Regions from separate parts of the Kitasatospora sp. NPDC022856 genome, predicted to be linked through region 2. Evidence: riboswitches for the same ligand, from Rfam matches in the RefSeq annotation. Region 2 holds a riboswitch; each other region holds the start of a gene.

Region 1 (4,495 bases), on a different contig from region 2:
GCGACTGCCCCCAGACCGTCCAGATCGTCCACGGGGTCCGCCGCAGGGTGTCCGGCTGGCGGGAGTTGACCGGCACGGCGAAGGACTCGGCCAGGATCCGCGGCTTGCCGTAGCCGGCCAGGCCGTCGTAGTAGCGCTTGGTCCACACCTCGCCGGTGCCGATCGGGTGCGCCGGGCTGCCGCTGTAGTCGTCCACCCCGACCACGTCGACGTACCGCGCGCCCGGGTAGTAGTCCCACGGATCGACGCCCGGGGCGCCGTCCCAGGAGACCGGCGTCCAGGCGAACAGCAGGTTGTGCAGGCCCCTGGTCTCCACCAGGTAGTGGTAGGTGATCCGCCAGAGCGCCTGGTAGTCGGCGGGTTTGCGGCCCGACCACCAGAAGCCGCGGGCGCAGTCGGCCGCGTTCATCTCGTGGTACGGCCGCAGCAGCACCGGCACGTCGTGGGCCGCCAGGTACTCCAGGTGGTCCGCCAGGAAGGAGAGGTCCGTCAGCAGCGCGCGGTACTCGGGGGTGTCGCCGGCGCTGTCGACGACCCGGCCGAACCAGCCCGGGTCCTTCGCGCCGGGCGAGGCCGAGCAGAGCACCCGGTCGAAGGACTTCACGTCCGAGCCCGGGTACGGCTCGTGGAAGGACATCCCGACCAGTCCGGCCGGGCCGCCGCCGTTGTCGGGCAGCTCGGTGCTGGTGCCGTCGCAGTTCTTCCGGGTGCCCGACGCCCCGTAGCTGCCGTCGTCCGGGCGCGGGTGGCCGGACCAGACGGCGGTCATCAGGTCGACGGCGTCGTCGGTGTACTGCCAGCCGACCGCGCAGGCCGGCCAGCGGCCCGCCGAGTAGGAGCGCGGGTTGCCGACGCCCCAGCCGTTCTGGCCGTAGCCGGGGCCGAGGTCGGTCTCGACGAAGCCGGGCAGCCGGCCGGTGATGTCGGCGGCCTTCTTGTAGTAGTAGCCGACCGGCTTGGTCCCCCGGTAGTCCCCGTAGTCGGGGTTGTAGAGCTCGTTGTGCGCCTCGACGTGCTGGCCGATCACCGTCCCGCCGGAGCGGCCGGCGCGGGCCGCGCTCTCCAGGTCGGCGAGGAGTTGCTGGACGGCCCGCGCGTTGGGCGAGGCCTGCGGGTCGCGGGCCAGCAGCTCGCGGCCGACCTCCGGCGCCAGGGTGCGCCCGGCGCCGCCCAGGGTGAGCGTGCTGCGGGCGGGCGCGTCCCGGCGGTCGCCGTCGGCCCGGCCGTCCTGGCCGACCAGCACCACCGCGCCGGCGGCGAGCAGCGCGCCGGCCGCGGCCAGCACGGCCGGTTTGGCACGCAGCGCGCGGGGCAGGGCCACGGACACTCCTCCGGATGCTCACCGGCACCGGCCTGCGCCGTCACAACCGGAACACGTGTACGACTGACAGGCGGTGAGCCTGCCACATCCCCCGGGGCCGGGGCGAGCGGACCCGCCGGGCGCGAACCGGGGCGGGCCCGGCCGGAACCGGGCCGAACCGGGCGGACCGTCAGCCCGCCGGGGTGGCGGCCGGTGCGCCGCCCGCCGCCTTGGTGCGCTGGAGGAGCTGGTTCTTCACGTGCTCGTCGAAGCCCGCGGCGGCCGCGGTCGCGGCGGCGTCCGCGGTGTTGCCGCCCTTGGCGGAGCCCTCGACGGTGAAGAAGCCGTACCGGCCCAGGGTGCCCTTGGTGTTGGTGCAGCCGGGGGTGGTGCAGAACGCCGGCGAGCCGGGGGCCGCGGCGCCCTTGAGGTGGCCGACGTAGTTCTTCACCGCGGTCTCGGCCTGCTGCTTGTGGTCGAAGACCGCGACGCCGACCGTCACCGCGCTGTCGCCGGAGACGTAGGTGGCCCGGAGCACCTGGCGGCAGCCCTGGTCACCGAGGACCTTGCCGAGGCCGCCGACCGTGGAGTTGCCGTCCCAGCAGGGCGAGTCGAGCGAGACCACGGTGCGGTTCCAGGTGGCGCCGTTGACCGTCACGGTGAGCGCCGAGAAGAGCGCCGCCGCGTCCTGCGGAGCCGGGTCGGTGGTCGCCTCCCAGAGCGGCTTCGACGGGTCCTCGGGCGTGGCGCTCGGGGTGGCCGTCGGGGACGCCTTGCCGGACGCCGTGGGCGCCGGCGGCTGGGTGGCCGCCGTGGCGGCGCCGGTGGGATCCGCGACCGGCTTCTTGTCGTCGCCCTTGTTCAGGAACAGCAGGCCGCCGGCGACCAGGCCGCCGACCACCAGGAGGGCGACCACGCCGCCGATGATCCGCGTCCGGCCCTTGCGCTTGGCCTCCGCCTCGTTCCGGTCCGCGAGGGCGGCCCAGTCCGGCTCGGCGTGCTGCGGCACGGGCTGGGGGTGCTGGGGCTGCGGCTGCCACTGGTGCTGCGGCGGCTGCGGCTGGACATGCTGCTGGTGCACCGGGGGCTGGGGCTGCGGCTGCACCGGCGCCGGCTGCTGCGGGACCGGCTGCGGCACGGGCGGCTGGACCTGCTGCGGCGGCTGCGGCTGCGGCACGGACGGCACCGGCGGCTGGACCGGCTGCGGCGCGGGCACCGGCGGCCCGTACGAGGCGGGCGGCGGACCGAACCCGCCCGGGGCCGGCGGCACCGGCTGCGGCGCGCCGGGGTACGGCGCGGGCGGCGGGCCCTGCGGCGGCTGTCCGGGCGTGCCCGGCTGCTGGTTCTGCGCGCCACCCGGCCCGGCGGGAGGGGGCGGCTGCTGCCCCGGCGAGCCGGGTCGGCCGCTCCACTCCCCGGGCGTGCCCGTTCCGTCGCTCATGCGCCCCCCTCACTGCCTTCGGCGGCCGCTCCGCGAATCACGTCGGTGTCGACGACCCGCTGGCTCCGCTCCCTCATGAGCCGAGATCGTAGGGCATGCCCCTGACGGCGGGCCTGCCCGGTGGCCGATCCGTTTCCGAATCCGAACACCGGCCGGGCCCCGGGCAGTCCCGGTGACGCCCTGCGCCGTGGTCCGCGAAGGCCCTGGAACGACCCTGCGGCGGCTCCCGGCGCCGGCCCCCGCGGCGGGCGGCCGGGGGCCGGCCGCAGCCCCGGAACGGCCCCGGAACAGCCCGGGAAAGGCCTCTCACCGGTACCACCTGCGATCACGTCGACACGCGACGCCGCACAACATGTGGGGTCGCATCGAGCGGACACCACTAGATGTATGCTCATCCCTGCTGTCGACGCAGGGGAACCCGGTGCGAGTCCGGGACTGCCCCGCAGCGGTGTGCGGGCGGCTCCGACAGAGCCCGCGAGTCCGAATACCTGCCGACGGCGTGCCGCCTGGCCTCCCCGCAGAGGCCTTTCGCACCAGCACCACTTCCGGGCCTCGCGGGCGGGCCGGGGATGCCACCGTCGCGCGCCGCCTCCGGGCCGGCGCGCCGTGCTCCCCTGCCCCGAACGGTCCGGCCCGAGCCACCGCCGACGCCGATCGCCGCCAGGAGAGAGCGCCTTGACCACCGCTGCCTCAGTCACCCTGCCCGCCCAGGGTTCCAGCTCCGCCCCCGTCGACCCGACGGTGTCCGACCCCGGTGGCGCACTGCTCCGGCTGCTGACCGACCGCAGCGCCGACCTCCCCCAGGTGGACCCCGGCCATGTCGCCGCCGCCGCGCTGCGCGGCCGCCACGCCGGCTCGGACTTCGCCGAGCTGCGCGGGCTGGCCGTGGACGCCGCAGCGTCGATGATCGCCGAGGACCCGCAGTACTCGAAGCTCGCCGCGCGACTGCTCGCGCTGGAGATCGTCGACGAGGCGGTGAGCCAGGGTTCGGTCACCTTCTCGGACTCGATCGCGGTCGGCCACGCCGAGGGCCTGATCGGCGACTCCACCGCCGACTTCGTCGCCAAGCACGCCACCGCCCTGAACGCGCTGATCGACCCCGAGGGCGACGGCCGCTTCGAGTACTTCGGCCTGCGCACCGTCCAGTCCCGGTACCTGCTGCGCCACCCGATCACCCGCAAGGTCGTCGAGACCCCGCAGCAGTTCCTGCTCCGCGTCGCCTGTGGTCTGGCGGTCGGCGACAACGAGCAGTCGGTGCGCGAGGTCTCCGAGCTGTACGGCCTGATGAGCCGGCTGGAGTACCTGACCTCCTCGCCGACGCTCTTCAACTCCGGCACCAAGCACCCGCAGATGTCGAGCTGCTACCTGCTGGACTCGCCGCTGGACAACCTGGACTCGATCTACTCCCGGTACGCCCAGATCGCCCGTCTCTCCAAGCACGCCGGCGGCATCGGCCTGTCCTACTCGCGGATCCGCTCGCGCGGCAGCCTGATCCGGGGCACAAACGGCAAGTCCAACGGCATCGTCCCGTTCCTGCGCACCCTCGACTCCTCGGTCGCCGCGGTCAACCAGGGCGGCCGCCGCAAGGGCGCGGCCTGCGTCTACCTGGAGACCTGGCACGCGGACATCGAGGAGTTCCTGGAGCTGCGCGACAACACCGGTGAGGAGGCGCGCCGCACCCACAACCTCAACCTGGCGCACTGGATCCCGGACGAGTTCATGCGCCGCGTCAACGCGAACGCCGACTGGTCGCT
Region 2 (4,495 bases):
CCGAGGAGGTGGGCATCCGCCCTGCGCGGTCCGCGGCCGAGGCCGTACGCGAGGCCGACGTCGTCATCAGCATGCTGCCGGCCGGCCGCCACGTCCTGGCCGCCTACGCGGAGCTGCTGCCCGCCGCCGGCCCGGGAACGCTCTTCGTCGACTGCTCGACGATCGACGTCGCGGATGCCAGGGCGGTGCACGATCTCGCGGTGGACGCCGGGCACCGCGCGGTGGACTCGCCGGTCTCCGGCGGGGTGGTCGGCGCGACGGCCGCGAGCCTCACCTTCATGGTCGGCGCGGAGAAGGAGCACTTCGAGAGCGCCCGCCCGGTTCTGGAGGCGATGGGCCGCAAGGTGGTGCACTGCGGCGCGCCCGGTGCGGGGCAGGCGGCGAAGATCTGCAACAACATGATCCTCGGCATCTCGATGATCGCGGTCAGCGAGGCGTTCGTGCTCGGGGAGAGTCTGGGGCTCAGCCACCAGGCGCTGTTCGACGTCGCCTCGACGGCCTCCGGCCAGTGCTGGGCGCTCACCAGTAACTGTCCGGTCCCCGGGCCGGTGCCGGCCAGTCCGGCGAACCGCGAGTACGCGGCCGGGTTCGCCGCCGCGCTGATGGCCAAGGACCTCGGACTGGCCGCCGGGGCCGCCGACGCAGCGGGCCTGCCGACCGAGCTCGGTCGCAGAGCGGCGCAGTTGTACGCGGACTTCGCGGCGGACGAGGGTGCGGGCCTGGACTTCTCGGCGATCATCACCACTTTGAGGGAGGGCGGCAAATGACCGAGACCTACGAGACGATCCTGGTCGAGCGCAGGGGCCGGGTGGGCTGATCACGCTCGACCGGCCGAAGGCGCTCAACGCGCTCAACACGCTCCTGATGAGCGAAGTCGTCTCCGCGGCGACGGAGTTCGACCGGGACCCGGACATCGGCTGCCTGGTGGTCACCGACTCGGAGAAGGCCTTCGCGGCCTCTGTCTGACCGGCCGGATGATGGGCGCCGAGGAGGCGGAGCGGGCCGGACTGGTCTCCCGCATCGTCCCCGCCGACCGGCTGCCGGCCGAGGCCCTGGCCACCGCCGAGACCGCCGCGGCGATGTCCACCCCGGCGGCGATCATGCTCAAGGAGGACGTCAACCGGTCGTACGAGACGACCCTCGCCGAGGGCGTCCGCTTCGAACGCCGCCTCTTCCACGCCGTCTTCGCGACGGCTGATCAGAAGGAGGGCATGGCGGCTTTCTCGGAGAAGCGCCCGCCGGAGTTCCGCAACCGCTGACGGCGCCCGCGGTGCGCCGCCCCTCGTCCGGGGCGGCGCACCGCCCGTCAGCTCTCGGACCGCCGGAGCAGGTAGGTGTCCGTGATCCAGCCCTCGCGCTCGCGGGCCCGGTCCGCTGCGGTCCCGTCGGCCAGGCGTAGTGTGCCGGCGGAACCCGCTGGTGCCTGCGTGATGTGACGCACGATCCCTTGACCCGATCTTTTCCGTTTCGCCATGATGAGCCGTCACGTTGTGACTCCGTCGACGGGGGAAGTCCGGTCCGAATCCGGCGCTGACCCGCAACGGTAGGCCGCCGACGGCATGTCGGCGGCGAGCCCGAGTACCCGTCGGCGGGGATGTGTCGTCCCCTCCTCCCGTCGTGGTCTGCGGGCCGGAGCTCCGAGGGCTGCCCGGCGTGCTGCCCGGCGTCCTCCGGGCCCCTGCGTCCAGGCCCGGAAAGGCACTCATGCCCACGCTCCGCCGCACCCTCGGTCTGCTCGCGATACCCGCCCTGGCGCTCGCCACCGCGCTCCCGGTGGCCACCGCCGCCCACGCCGAAACGACGTCCTCCCGGACCGTTCGTCCCGACGCCGCCGCTGGCGGCTGGCTGGCCCGCCAGCTCGTGGACGGCGACCACTTCGAGTCCGTCTTCAACGGCACCGCCTACCCCGACCAGGGTCTGACCGTCGATGCCGTGCTGGCCTTCGCCGCCTCGCACAGCTCCGACGAGGCCGCCGCGAAGGCCACCGCCTGGCTGGCGAAGCCCGAGATCATCTCCGGCTACCTCGGCGACGGCGCCACCGAGGCCTACGCGGGCGCCACCGCGAAGCTGCTGCTCGCCGTCGAGGTGCGCGGTGGGAACCCGGCATCCTTCGGGGGCGTCGACCTGCCAGCCCGGCTGCGCTCGCTGCAGACCGCCGAAGGACGGTTCTCCGACCGGTCGCAGTGGGGCGACTACAGCAACGCCTTCGGCCAGTCCCTCGCCCTGATCGCCCTGCACCGCACCCCCGGCGACGCTCCCGCCGCGGCCGTCGACTTCCTGGCGAACAGCCAGTGCGCGGACGGCGGTTACCCGTCCGCCTTCGGCCAGCCCACCTGCACCAGTGACGCCGACGCCACCGCCCTCGCCGTCCAGGCGCTCGCCGTCAACGGCCGCAACGCCGAGGCGAACGCGGGCCTCGGCTGGCTGACCACGCACCAGAACGCCGACGGCGGCTTCGCGGCCGCCGGGGCGACCGCCTCCAACGCCAACACCACCGGCCTGGCCACCCAGGCACTGCTCTCCGGTGGGCGCCTCGGTGCCGGCCTCAAGGGCTGGAGCCGGCTGGTGAAGTTCCAGCAGGGCTGCTCCGCCGACCCGGCGGTGCGCGGCGCGGTCGCCTACGACGCGTCGGGCTTCACCGCGGGCAACGGCGCCCGGGCCACCGCGCAGGCCGTCCTCGGCCTGGCGGGCACCCCGCTGGCCACCCTCTCCGCCGCCGGGTCCCGCCCCGGCGCCCCCACCCTCGCCTGCCCGGCCCCGGCCACCCGCTGAGACGCCGAACCCTGATCCCACGAGGAGAGTTCCGATGACCGATACCCTCACCCCGTCCCGCCCCGTCCGCCGGATGCTCGGGTCGATCGCCGCCGCGGCGGCCCTCACCGCCGGCCTGCTCGGCGTCTCCGCCGCCCAGGCCCCGCAGGCCCAGGCGGCGGCCTGCAACGGAACCACCGGCGTCACCGTCGTGGTCGACTTCACCGCCGTCGGCGGCGGCATCGAGACCGGCTGCGCCCCCGGCGACCCCGCCAGCGGGCTCGCCGCGCTCACCGGCGCCGGGTTCTCGTACGCCTTCCACCCCCGCTTCCCGGGCTTCGTCTGCAAGATCAACGCACTGCCCGCCACCTGCACCAACCCGACCGGCAGCGCCTACTGGTCGTACTGGCACGCCCAGCACGGCGGCCCCTGGTCCTACAGCAGCCTGGGCGCCGGCAACTACAACCCGGCCCCTGGCGACGTCGAGGGCTGGTCCTTCGGCGCCGGCACCCAGCCGGGCATCACGGCGCCCTGAACGTGAGCAGGCCGGCGCCCGTCCTCCGCGACGGATGAGCCCTGGGCGCCGGCGCCCAGGGCTCATCCGTCGTGGGACGCTTGCCGTCGTCGGAGGAGGTGACGGGCGAACAGCCCACCGATCCCGTTCAGCAGCCCCTGTTGTGCGGCCCGGGCGCGGAGCCCCGGGCCGCAGTGATTCGTCCGGTACCGAAGCGGAACGACCGGCGGTCGGCCGGGCCCGTGCGGTCAGCTGCCGTAGCTCAGCTGCCGTAGCTCAGCGACACGGCGTCGCCGAGGTGGACGGTGGTGGCCCGGGTCGCGGCGGTGGCGGTGGTGCCGTCCAGGCTGACCTTCCAGGTGGAGGAGCCGCTGTTGGCGGTGCCGTTGAGCGCGGTGACGGTTCCGCCGCCGGAGGACGGGGTGACGGCGGTGACGCAGCCGCTGGGGACAGCGGTGGCCGCCGCGTCGAGGACGTCACCGAGGGTCGCGGTGGTCGCGGTCGGAGCGAGGGTGACGGCACAGACCTTGAGGGCGCCGGTACCGTCGTCGACGACCAGGGTGAGCTTCGCCGCGGTGCCGGCGGTGAAGCCGGTGGCGGCGGCCCACGTCGGCTCGCCGGCGGCGGTCGGGGCGGGCGGGGCGGCGGTGAACCCGGCGCCGGCGACGGCGCGCAGACCGTCGACGGAGGCGTACGGGGACGGAGTGGTGTCGGTGGGCAGGTACTTGAAGCCGCCGCCGGGCTTGAACTGCTGGGCGATGAGGAAGTCGACCGGGGTCTTGCCGGTGCCGCTGGTGAAATCGGTTCCCTGGGGGTTGATGCCGCAGGCGTTGAGGCCGGACACGGCCCAGCCGTTGGAGTCGGTGTTCACACCGAACATGGCGTTGAAGGCGCCGGAGGAGGCGAGCTTGCCCTTGAGGAAGTTCTTGGCGGCGACGATCGCGGGATCGGTGTTAGGCACGCCGGCGGTGCACAGCGAGGCCATGGCGGCGCCGGTCATGTCGATGTCGCTGCCCTGCGCGAGCGCGGTCGGGTCGCCGGCGGCCTTGCTGTAGTTCCAGCCGCCGTCGTTGTGCTGGTTGGCGCGCACCACGGCGCCGGAGGCGTTCAGCAGTGCCCGCGGGGCGCGCCGGGTGCCCGCCTGGGTCTTGGCGCCCGCCAGGGCGAGCAGACCGAAGACGGTGCCGTTGAAGTTGGCGGACGGGCCGTAGTAGCCGGGTTCGGCGGCCT
Region 3 (4,495 bases), on a different contig from region 2:
GCCGAGGATTGGACCACCCCGGCCGACGTGGCCTCCGACCGGGTCTGACCAGCCCCCGAGGCCCGGATGAGGCCCGGGGCAGAGCTGCGATGGTTCCAGCCTGGGCCGCGCCCGGCCGGGCGGACGGCGGCCGGGCAGCGCGCCGGCGGAGTCGACGATGGACCTGCACCTGTCGGGCGAGGCCGCCGTGGCGACCGGGGCGGGCAAGGGCATCGGCCTCGCCGTCACCCGGGCCCTCGCCGCCGAGGGCGTCAGGGTGCTGGCCGCCTGCCGGACCGTGACCGAGGACCTCGCCGCACTCGGCCGCACGACCGACGTCCTGCCGCTCCAGGCGGACCTCACCGCCGCGGACGGCCCGGAGCGGGCGGCGGGCCGGGGGCCGGCCCGCCGCCCGCTCCGGCGCGGTGTCAGCCGCCCAGTTCGGCGCGGACCAGCCTGGCCGCCTCGACCAGGTGCTCCAGCGAGGCCCGGGTCTCCGCCCAACCGCGGGTCTTCAGGCCGCAGTCGGGGTTGACCCAGAGCCGCTCGGCCGGGATCGCGGCCAGCCCGGCGCGGAGCAGCGAGGCCGCCTCCTCGGTGCTCGGCACCCGGGGCGAGTGGATGTCGTAGACGCCGGGGCCGACCTCGCGCGGGTAGCCTGCCCCGGCCAGCTCGTGGGCGACCTCCATGTGCGAGCGGGCCGCCTCCAGGGAGATCACGTCGGCGTCGAGCTCGTCGATGGCGGTCATGATCGCGCCGAACTCGGCGTAGCACATGTGGGTGTGGATCTGGGTGTCGGCGCGGACCCCGGAGGTGGAGAGCCGGAAGGACTCGGTGGCCCACTCCAGGTAGGCCGCCCGGTCGGCGGACCGCAGCGGCAGGGTCTCGCGCAGCGCCGGCTCGTCGACCTGGATGACGGCGGCGCCGGCGGCCTCCAGGTCGGTGACCTCGTCGCGCAGGGCGAGCGCGACCTGCCGGGCGGTGTCGCCGGTCGGCTGGTCGTCCCGGACGAAGGACCAGGCGAGCATGGTCACCGGTCCGGTGAGCATGCCCTTGACCGGACGGTCCGTCAGATCGGCCGCGTAGCGGTACCAGTCGACGGTCATCGGGTGCGGGCGGGAGATGTCCCCGGCCAGCACCGGCGGCCGGACGTAGCGGGTGCCGTAGGACTGCACCCAGCCGTGCCGGGTGGCCAGGTAGCCGGTCAGCTGCTCGGCGAAGTACTGCACCATGTCGTTGCGTTCGGGCTCGCCGTGGACGAGCACGTCGAGGCCCGCCTTCTCCTGGTAGGCGATCACCTCGCGGACCTCGGCCCGCATCCGGTCCCGGTAGGTTCCGTCGTCGATGCGGCCGGCGCGCAGGTCGGCGCGGGCGGTGCGCAGTTCGGTGGTCTGCGGGAAGGAGCCGATGGTGGTGGTCGGCAGCAGCGGCAGGCCGAGCCGGGCCCGCTGCGCCTCGGCGCGCTCGGGGTAGGCCGGGGCGCGGCGGGCGTCCTCGGGGGCGGTGGCGGCGACCCGGGCCCGGACGGCCGGGTCGCGGGTCAGCGCCGAGCCGGCGCGGGAGGCCAGGTCGGCCCGGTTGGCGGCCAGTTGGGCCGCGATGGTGTCGGTGCCGTGGGCCAGGCCGCGGGCCAGGGTGGCGACCTCGGTGGTCTTCTGACGGGCGAAGGCGAGCCAGCGGGCGACCTGCGGGTCGAGGTCGCGCTCCAGGTCGGCGTCGAGCGGGACGTGCAGCAGCGAGCAGGACGGTGCGACGTCGACCCGGTCCGCCAGGCCGAGCAGCGTGCCGAGGGTGGCGAGGGACTTCTCCAGGTTGTTGATCCAGATGTTGCGGCCGTCCACCACACCCGCGACCAGGCGCTTGCCGGGCACTCCGCCGACGGCGGCGAGGTCGTCGAGGTTGGCGGCGCCGGGGCCGGTGAAGTCCAGGCCGATGCCCTCGATCGGGGCCTTGGCCAGGACGGGCAGGGCCTCGCCGAGCCGGTCGAAGTAGCTGGTGACCAGCAGTTGCGGGCGGTCGGTGAGCGCACCGAGCTCGCGGTAGACGCGGGTGGCGGCGTTCAGCTCGGCCGGGGTGCGGTCCTGGACGAGCGCGGGCTCGTCCAGCTGGACCCAGTCGGCGCCGGCGGCCCGCAGGTCGGCGAGGAGTTCCGCGTAGACCGGCAGCAGCCGGTCCAGCAGGGTGACCGGCCGGAAGTCGGCGGCCACGCCGGGGGCGGGCTTGGCGAGCAGCAGGTAGGTCAGCGGTCCGACCAGCACGGGCCGGGGGCGGTGGCCGAGGCCGAGCGCCTCACGCAGTTCGGAGACCGGCTTGGCGGAGTTCGCGGCGAAGACCGTGTCCGGGCCCAACTCCGGTACGAGGTAGTGGTAGTTGGTGTCGAACCACTTGGTCATCTCCAGCGGTGCGACGTCCTGGGTGCCGCGCGCCATGGCGAAGTAGCCGTCCAGCGGGTCGGTGTCGACGGCGGCGCGGTGGCGGGCCGGGATCGCGCCGACCGCGACCGTGGTGTCCAGGACGTGGTCGTAGAGCGAGAAGTCGCCGGTGGGGACTTCGGTGATGCCCGCGTCCGCCAGCTGCCGCCAGTTGGCGCGGCGCAGGACGGCGGCGGTGGCGTGCAGGGCGGCGGCGTCGACGCGGCCCGCCCAGTACCCCTCGACGGCCTTCTTCAGCTCCCGGTCGGCACCCTGCCTCGGGTAGCCGTACACGGTGGCCTGCGGGGTGGTGGAACTCGGTGACACGGAACTCTCCTTCGCGAGTCGCGCTGCGATCCCGGGAGAGCACGACGGCGTGGAGGTACGGCAGTGGGGGCACGGCACCGGGGTGGGCCCGCCCGCTCCGCCGACCCGCCCTCGAGGTCACCGAGATCACCGCGTGCGGGGTGCACGCGGGCAGTGGCAGGTCTTCGGACTCGCGGGCGCGTCCGCCTGGCTTCCAGGCCGGACACCTACTGGCCGTCGCTTCCCGGGCCCGGCTGGGCCCAGTGCGTGTGACGGCGGTCGTTCCCACTCACCGCTGCGGGGCAGTCCCGGATTCCCACCGGGTTCCCTCTTGCGACGCCGTGGCTGGAGGACACGGCGAACCGACTGCACCGCCCACCCTAGGCCCATCGCCGGCGGCGCGTCAGTGATTGTCCGGATCGCGGATGGCCGGCACGGCCCCGGCGGCCCCCGGCCGCCCGGGCAGTTCAGGTGGTGGTCGAGGCGGTGGTCGAGGACGAGCGCGTCACGAAGGACGTGCTGGTCACCCCGGCCAAGGTGCTCGCCGCCGCGCACGCCGTGCCGGCTACCCCTGACGGCGGAGCCAGAACATGACGGCCCGCCATGGCAACGGCCGAAAGGCCGGGTCGAGGGCGCGTGCATGACGTCACAGTGCCACCGGACCGGTCGCCCGCGGCCCACCCGGCGGTTCGCCCGGGACCGGCCGCGCCCGGCGGACGGGCAGCCGCACGGCACAATCACTGTCATGCGGCACATCTTCCTCATCGGCATCGGGGCGGGCGATCCCGACCACCTCACCCTGCAGGCGGTCAAGGCCCTCGCCCGCACCGACGTCTTCTTCATCCTCGACAAGAACGAGGAACGGCAGGACCTCATCCGGCTGCGCCGGCAGCTGCTGACCGAGCACGGCCGCCCGGGCCACCGCGTCATCGAGGTCGCGGACGCCGAGCGGGACCGCGCCACCCCGGCGTACACCGCGGCCGTGGACGACTGGCGCACCCGCCGGGCCGACCTGGTCGAGCGGCTGGTCGCCGAGCACCTCGGCCCGGAGGAGACCGGCGCGTTCCTGGTCTGGGGCGACCCGAGCCTCTACGACAGCGTCATCGCCGTGATCGACGAGGTCCTGGCCCGCGGCGGCGCCACCTTCGGGTACGAGGTGGTCCCGGGCATCAGCAGCGTCTCGGCGCTCGCCGCCCGGCACCGCACCACCCTGACCCGGGTCGGCCGCCCGCTGCAGATCACCACCGGCCGCCGTCTCGCCGAGGGCTTCCCCGAGCAGGTGGACGACGTGGTGGTGATGCTGGACGGGCGGGCCGCGTTCACCGGGATCGACCCCGAGGGGCTGGAGGTCTTCTACGGCGCCTACCTGGGCACCCCGGACGAGATCCTCGTCTCCGGCCCCCTCGCCGAAACCGCCCCCCGGATCCGCGCGCTCCGCGACGAGGCCCGCGAACGCAAGGGCTGGATCATGGACACCTACCTCCTCCGCCGCTCCGGGAGCTGACCCACACCCGCCCCCGGGGCCGACCGGCCCGGGGCCCGGGCGATCCGGGGCATCAGCCGGAACTGGTTGAAGGCGCCCGCGGTGACCAGGCCGACGACCAGCAGGATCTTGACCAGCAGGGCGGTGCCGTAGCCGGTGGTCCAGAGCGGGGAGACCGCGCCGACGTGCTTCCAGCCGAGCCGGAGGCCGGCGACGGTGACCGCGCCGACGCAGATCATCGCGACCGGACTGAAGCGGCGCCACATCTCGGCCCAGAGCAGGCCGACCCCGTCGCCGAGGCGGCCGGGGTGACCGA
Region 4 (4,495 bases), on a different contig from region 2:
GGCCCGGGCGGCGCCCCGGCGGGCGGTGGCCGACCAGTCGAGCACGGGCGAGTCCAGCACCAGGCCGCTGATCGAGGAGGCCCAGGCGGAGCGGGCCGCGGTCTGCAGGACCATGGTCGCGCCGAGCGACCAGCCGTACAGGATCACCCGCCCGGCGCCGCTGTCCAGGGCCAGCCGCAGGGCCGCCTCGACGTCGCGCCACTCGGTCTCGCCGAAGTGGCCGAGGCCGTCCGGGGAGGCCGGCGCGCCCTCGTCGCCGCGGTAGGTGACGGCCAGGACGGGCAGCGCGAGCCGGTGCAGGACGGGCATCACCGGGAGGGTCTGCTGCCGGTCGGCGCCGGGGCCGTGCACCAGGATCACCCAGGTGCCCCGCTTGCCGTCCAGCCGCCAGGCGGGCAGCGCGCCCAGCTCGCCCTGGACGGCGGTCTCGGTGTACGGCAGGCCGAGGGCGCCGGTCGGGTCGCCGAGGTGGACGCGGGGCGTGAAGCGGACCGCGGTACCGGGGGCCAGGGTGCCGCGGTCGGCGCGGACCAGCCGGCGGGTGACGCCCCGCTCGTCGGCGTGCAGGATCTCGCCGACCACCGCGTGCCCCCCGTCGCCCCACTCGACGGCCCAGCGGCCGGGGCGGGCGCTCTCGGCGCTGCGGGTGAAGGTGGCCCGTCCGGCGGCGAGGGTCAGCACCACGACGGGGCCGGCGGCCCGCTCACGGCCGACCGCCGGGCGGACCATCCGCTCGGAGGCCCTCCGGCCGATCAGCAGGACGGCGGCCCCGGTGCCGACGGCGGCGGCCGCCACGGCGGCTGCGGTTCCCCAACGCATATCGCTCCCCGCTCTGTTGGTCGCGGACTGGGCAGTCTGCCCACCAGTCCACTCGCGGGGGCGCCACCCGGCCACCGGACGCGGCCGTCCGGGTCACGGCGGCGCGGGTCTTGGCCGGGTCTTGGCGGCGGGGGTCTTGGCCGGGTCACGGCGGCACGGGAACCGGCTGCGGGAAGCGGCGGCGCGGTTCTCGGCCCTCTGGTCACGGCGGCGCGGGAAGCGGCTGCGGGAAGCGGCGGCGCGGGAACCGGCTGCGGGAAGCGGCGGCGCGGGAACCGGCTGCGGGAAGCGGCGGCGCGGTTCTCGGCCCTCTGGTCACGGCGGCGCGGGAAGCGGCTGCGGGAAGCGGCGGCGCGGGAAGCGGCAGAGGGAGAGGGCAGGGAGGGGGAGGCGCCGCGCGGGGGCGGCGCGGTACCGGCCCGTCAGACCGGGATCTCGGTCTCCAGGCGCTCCAGCAGCTCCCAGAACCGCTCGCCGAGCGGCCGGGCCGCCGCCGCGCGGGTGTCCGCCGCCGGGGCCGGGGAGCCCCAGCTGCCGGCGCCCCAGTGGGAGGTGACCTGGTACTCGTTCTGCAGCGCCGTCAGCACGGCGGTGAGGTCGCCCTCGTGCACCGGCACGATCCGGCCGATCGGCCGGAGCTGCGCCTGCCAGCGGCCGTCCACGCACTGCCGCAGCCGCCGGTCCAGCTCCTGCGCCCGGCCGGTCACCGCGACCAGCTCGCGCAGGGTCGTGCCGAGCACCTGGGCCAGCGCGTGGGTCTGCTCCTGGTCGCCGTCCCACTGACCGGTCGCCTCGGCCCGCTGGTAGCGGTCCAGTGCGAGGCCGATCCGGTGGGCCGCGCTCTCCTGGTTGAGCTCCCGGGCGACCCGGAAGTCCCGCAGCCGGGCCGGGCGGACGCCCATCAGCTGGGCCGGCGGGCACCAGAGCGCCCGGGCCAGGGCGATGAACTCGTCCTCGGCGGGGCGCAGCTCGCCGCTCTCCCAGCCGAGCACGTGGGAGGGCAGCAGCCGGACGCCGTGCGCGGCCATGCCCTCGACCACCTGCTCGGGGGTCAGCCCGAGGCCGGCGCGGTGCGCGCGGGCGGCCGCGGGCGAGAAGGGCACCGGGGGCACGGCGGGTGGCTGTCTGCGTCGCATGGCCCGACGGTAGGGGGCGGTCCGGCCGCCCCCCAGCCGCCGAACACACGAAGCGGGCCCGGAGGCTCCTCCGGGTGACTGGACGATCGCACAGGCTGTCATGCCCCTGCGGGGGGTGCCGATCGGAGGTAGCGACGGGGTCGGGCGGCCCGGCTCCGCTGTGACCAACCCCTCCGTGACCTTGGTTGACGCACGGTTCGGCCGCGTGATGGGATCCTTCAGCCAAACGGAGGCATGCAGAGGAAGCCGGTGCGAGTCCGGCGCGGTCCCGCCACTGTCACCGGGGAGCACACTCGGAGTCCCTCCTCCGCCGGCCACGGCGCCGGAGGGGGCCCATCGCGGCGGGCCGTCAGAAGCCGCCGCCGGGCCCGGGGGTGCGTTCGACCCGGAAGCCAGGAGACTCTCGCCCCCGGTACGTCGATCCAGGGCGCGGACCCTGAGTGAGGACACGCACGCGATGCAGGCTGCCCCGACCTTCCGAGCCCTCCGCTGTCCACCGTGCGCCCGCTGACCCGCGCCGCCGCCTTCGCCCTGGGGGCCGCGGCCGGGTACCTCGCCGACGCCCGCTTCGCCGACCCGCGCCGCGGCCACCCGGTGGCCGTCTTCGGCGGTGCGGCCGGCCGGCTGGAGCGGCGGATCTGGCGGGACGACCGCGCCGTCGGAACGGCTTTCACGGCGCTCTGCGTGGGCACCGTCGCGGCCGGCGCGCTGGCGGCCGACCGCACCCTGGGCCGCCGGCCGCTCGGGCGGGCCGCGCTGGCCGCCGCCGCGACCTGGACGGTGCTCGGCGGCACCTCGCTCACCCGCGAGGCCCGCTCGATCGGACGCTCGCTCGCCGCGCACGACCTCGCGGCGGCGCGGCAGCGGCTGCCGCACCTGTGCGGGCGGGACCCGAGCGCCCTCGACGAGGGGCAGATCGCCCGCGCGGTGGTCGAGTCGGTCGCCGAGAACACCGCCGACGCCGTGGTCAACGCACTCGTCTGGGGCGCCCTCGCGGGCACGCCCGGGCTGCTGGCGTTCCGCGCGGTCAACACCCTGGACGCGATGGTCGGCCACCGCTCGCCGCGCCACGCCCGGTTCGGCTGGGCCTCGGCGCGGCTGGACGACGTGGCGGGCTGGCCGGGCGCGCGGCTGACCGCGCTGCTGACCGTCGCCGCCGCGCCCGAGCCCCGGACGGCCTGGCGGGTCTGGCGCCGGGACGGCTCCGCCCACCCCAGCCCCAACGCGGGCCAGGCCGAGTCGGCCTTCGCCGGTGCCGTCGGCGTGCGGCTCGGCGGCACCCTGCGGTACGGCGCCCGGGTCGAGCACCGGCCGGTACTGGGCGGCGAGCTGCGACCGGTGACGGTGGACGACATCGAGCGCGCCTGCCGGCTCTCCCGCCGGGTGGGACTGCTCGCACTGGGTACGACCGTCGCCGGGCACGCCGTCGTGCAGGCACTCAAGGCGGGGACGAGAAGGGGGAGCGCATGAGCAACGCACTGCTGGTCGCCGGGACGACCTCGGACGCCGGCAAGAGCGTGGTCACCGCGGGCATCTGCCGCTGGCTGGCCCGTCAGGGCGTCGCCGTGGCGCCGTTCAAGGCGCAGAACATGTCGCTGAACTCCTTCGTCACCGCCGACGGTGCCGAGATCGGCCGCGCCCAGGCGATGCAGGCCCAGGCGGCCCGGGTGGAGCCCGAGGCGGCGATGAACCCGGTGCTGCTGAAGCCCGGCGCGGACGGCCGCAGCCAGGTGGTGCTGCTCGGCCGGGCGGTCGCCGAGGTCGGCGCGCTGGACTACCGCGACCGCAAGCCCGTCCTGCTGGAGCGAGCGCTGGAGTGCCTGGCCGACCTGCGCCGGCGCTACGACGTGGTGGTCTGCGAGGGCGCCGGATCGCCCGCCGAGATCAACCTGCGGGACCGGGACATCGCCAACATGGGCCTGGCCACCGCCGCCGGCCTGCCGGTCGTGGTGGTCGGCGACATCGACCGCGGCGGCGTGTTCGCCGCGATGTACGGGACGCTGGCGCTGCTGTCGGAGCAGGACCAGCACCATGTGGCGGGCTGGTTCGTCAACAAGTTCCGCGGCGACGCGCGGCTCCTGGCGCCCGGGCTGGAGATGCTGCGCGAGCTGACCGGCCGTCCGGTGCTGGGCACCCTGCCGATGCTGTCCGGGCTCTGGCTGGACGCCGAGGACTCCCTGGACCTGACCACCGTGGTGGACCGCGCCGAGGGGCGCGGGCCGCTCGGCGCCGACGTGCTGCGGGTGGCCGTGGTGCGCTTCCCCCGGCTGTCCAACTTCACCGACGTGGACGCACTGGCCCAGGAACCCGGGGTGCTGGTCCGCTGGGCCACCCGGCCCGAGGAGCTGGCCGACGCCGACCTGGTGATCCTGCCCGGCACCCGGGCCACCGTGGCCGACCTGGCCTGGCTGCGCGAGCGCGGCCTGGAGCCGGCCCTCAGGGCCCGGGCCGCGGCCGGGCTGCCGGTCCTCGGCGTCTGCGGCGGCTACCAGATGCTCGCGCGCGCCATCCACGACGAGGTCGAGTCGAAGGCCGGTGCC

The links. A riboswitch is a leader RNA that binds a small molecule or an ion and turns the genes downstream of it on or off. The one in region 2 is predicted to bind cobalamin.
Region 1: linked by a shared signal. The riboswitch ahead of ACZ34W_RS05710 (ribonucleoside-diphosphate reductase subunit alpha) and the one ahead of ACZ34W_RS33070 (peptidase) in region 2 are both predicted to bind cobalamin.
Region 3: linked by a shared signal. The riboswitch ahead of metE (5-methyltetrahydropteroyltriglutamate--homocysteine S-methyltransferase) and the one ahead of ACZ34W_RS33070 (peptidase) in region 2 are both predicted to bind cobalamin.
Region 4: linked by a shared signal. The riboswitch ahead of ACZ34W_RS06860 (cobalamin biosynthesis protein) and the one ahead of ACZ34W_RS33070 (peptidase) in region 2 are both predicted to bind cobalamin.

Annotation. Positions count from the first base shown of each region.
Region 1 covers NZ_JBVHHE010000003.1:175,157-179,651, reverse strand. The annotation lists gene ACZ34W_RS05720 (glycoside hydrolase family 26 protein) at 1-1,321, opposite strand, end outside; gene ACZ34W_RS05715 (hypothetical protein) at 1,491-2,741, opposite strand; cobalamin riboswitch at 3,125-3,251, shown strand; gene ACZ34W_RS05710 (ribonucleoside-diphosphate reductase subunit alpha) at 3,441-4,495, shown strand, end outside.
Region 2 covers NZ_JBVHHE010000044.1:15,509-20,003, forward strand. The annotation lists gene mmsB (3-hydroxyisobutyrate dehydrogenase) at 1-767, shown strand, start outside; partial or broken gene ACZ34W_RS33065 (enoyl-CoA hydratase-related protein) at 764-1,259, shown strand; cobalamin riboswitch at 1,455-1,604, shown strand; gene ACZ34W_RS33070 (peptidase) at 1,705-2,772, shown strand; gene ACZ34W_RS33075 (flagellar hook-length control protein FliK) at 2,807-3,286, shown strand; gene ACZ34W_RS33080 (prenyltransferase/squalene oxidase repeat-containing protein) at 3,528-4,495, opposite strand, start outside.
Region 3 covers NZ_JBVHHE010000009.1:260,159-264,653, reverse strand. The annotation lists gene ACZ34W_RS14240 (GNAT family N-acetyltransferase) at 1-48, shown strand, start outside; gene ACZ34W_RS14235 (SDR family NAD(P)-dependent oxidoreductase) at 158-514, shown strand; gene metE (5-methyltetrahydropteroyltriglutamate--homocysteine S-methyltransferase) at 408-2,717, opposite strand; cobalamin riboswitch at 2,856-3,079, opposite strand; gene ACZ34W_RS14225 (hypothetical protein) at 3,168-3,290, shown strand; gene cobF (precorrin-6A synthase (deacetylating)) at 3,442-4,200, shown strand; gene ACZ34W_RS14215 (CopD family protein) at 4,173-4,445, opposite strand.
Region 4 covers NZ_JBVHHE010000004.1:78,978-83,472, forward strand. The annotation lists gene ACZ34W_RS06850 (alpha/beta hydrolase family protein) at 1-819, opposite strand, end outside; gene ACZ34W_RS06855 (helix-turn-helix domain-containing protein) at 1,242-1,955, opposite strand; cobalamin riboswitch at 2,168-2,360, shown strand; gene ACZ34W_RS06860 (cobalamin biosynthesis protein) at 2,454-3,425, shown strand; gene ACZ34W_RS06865 (cobyric acid synthase) at 3,422-4,495, shown strand, end outside.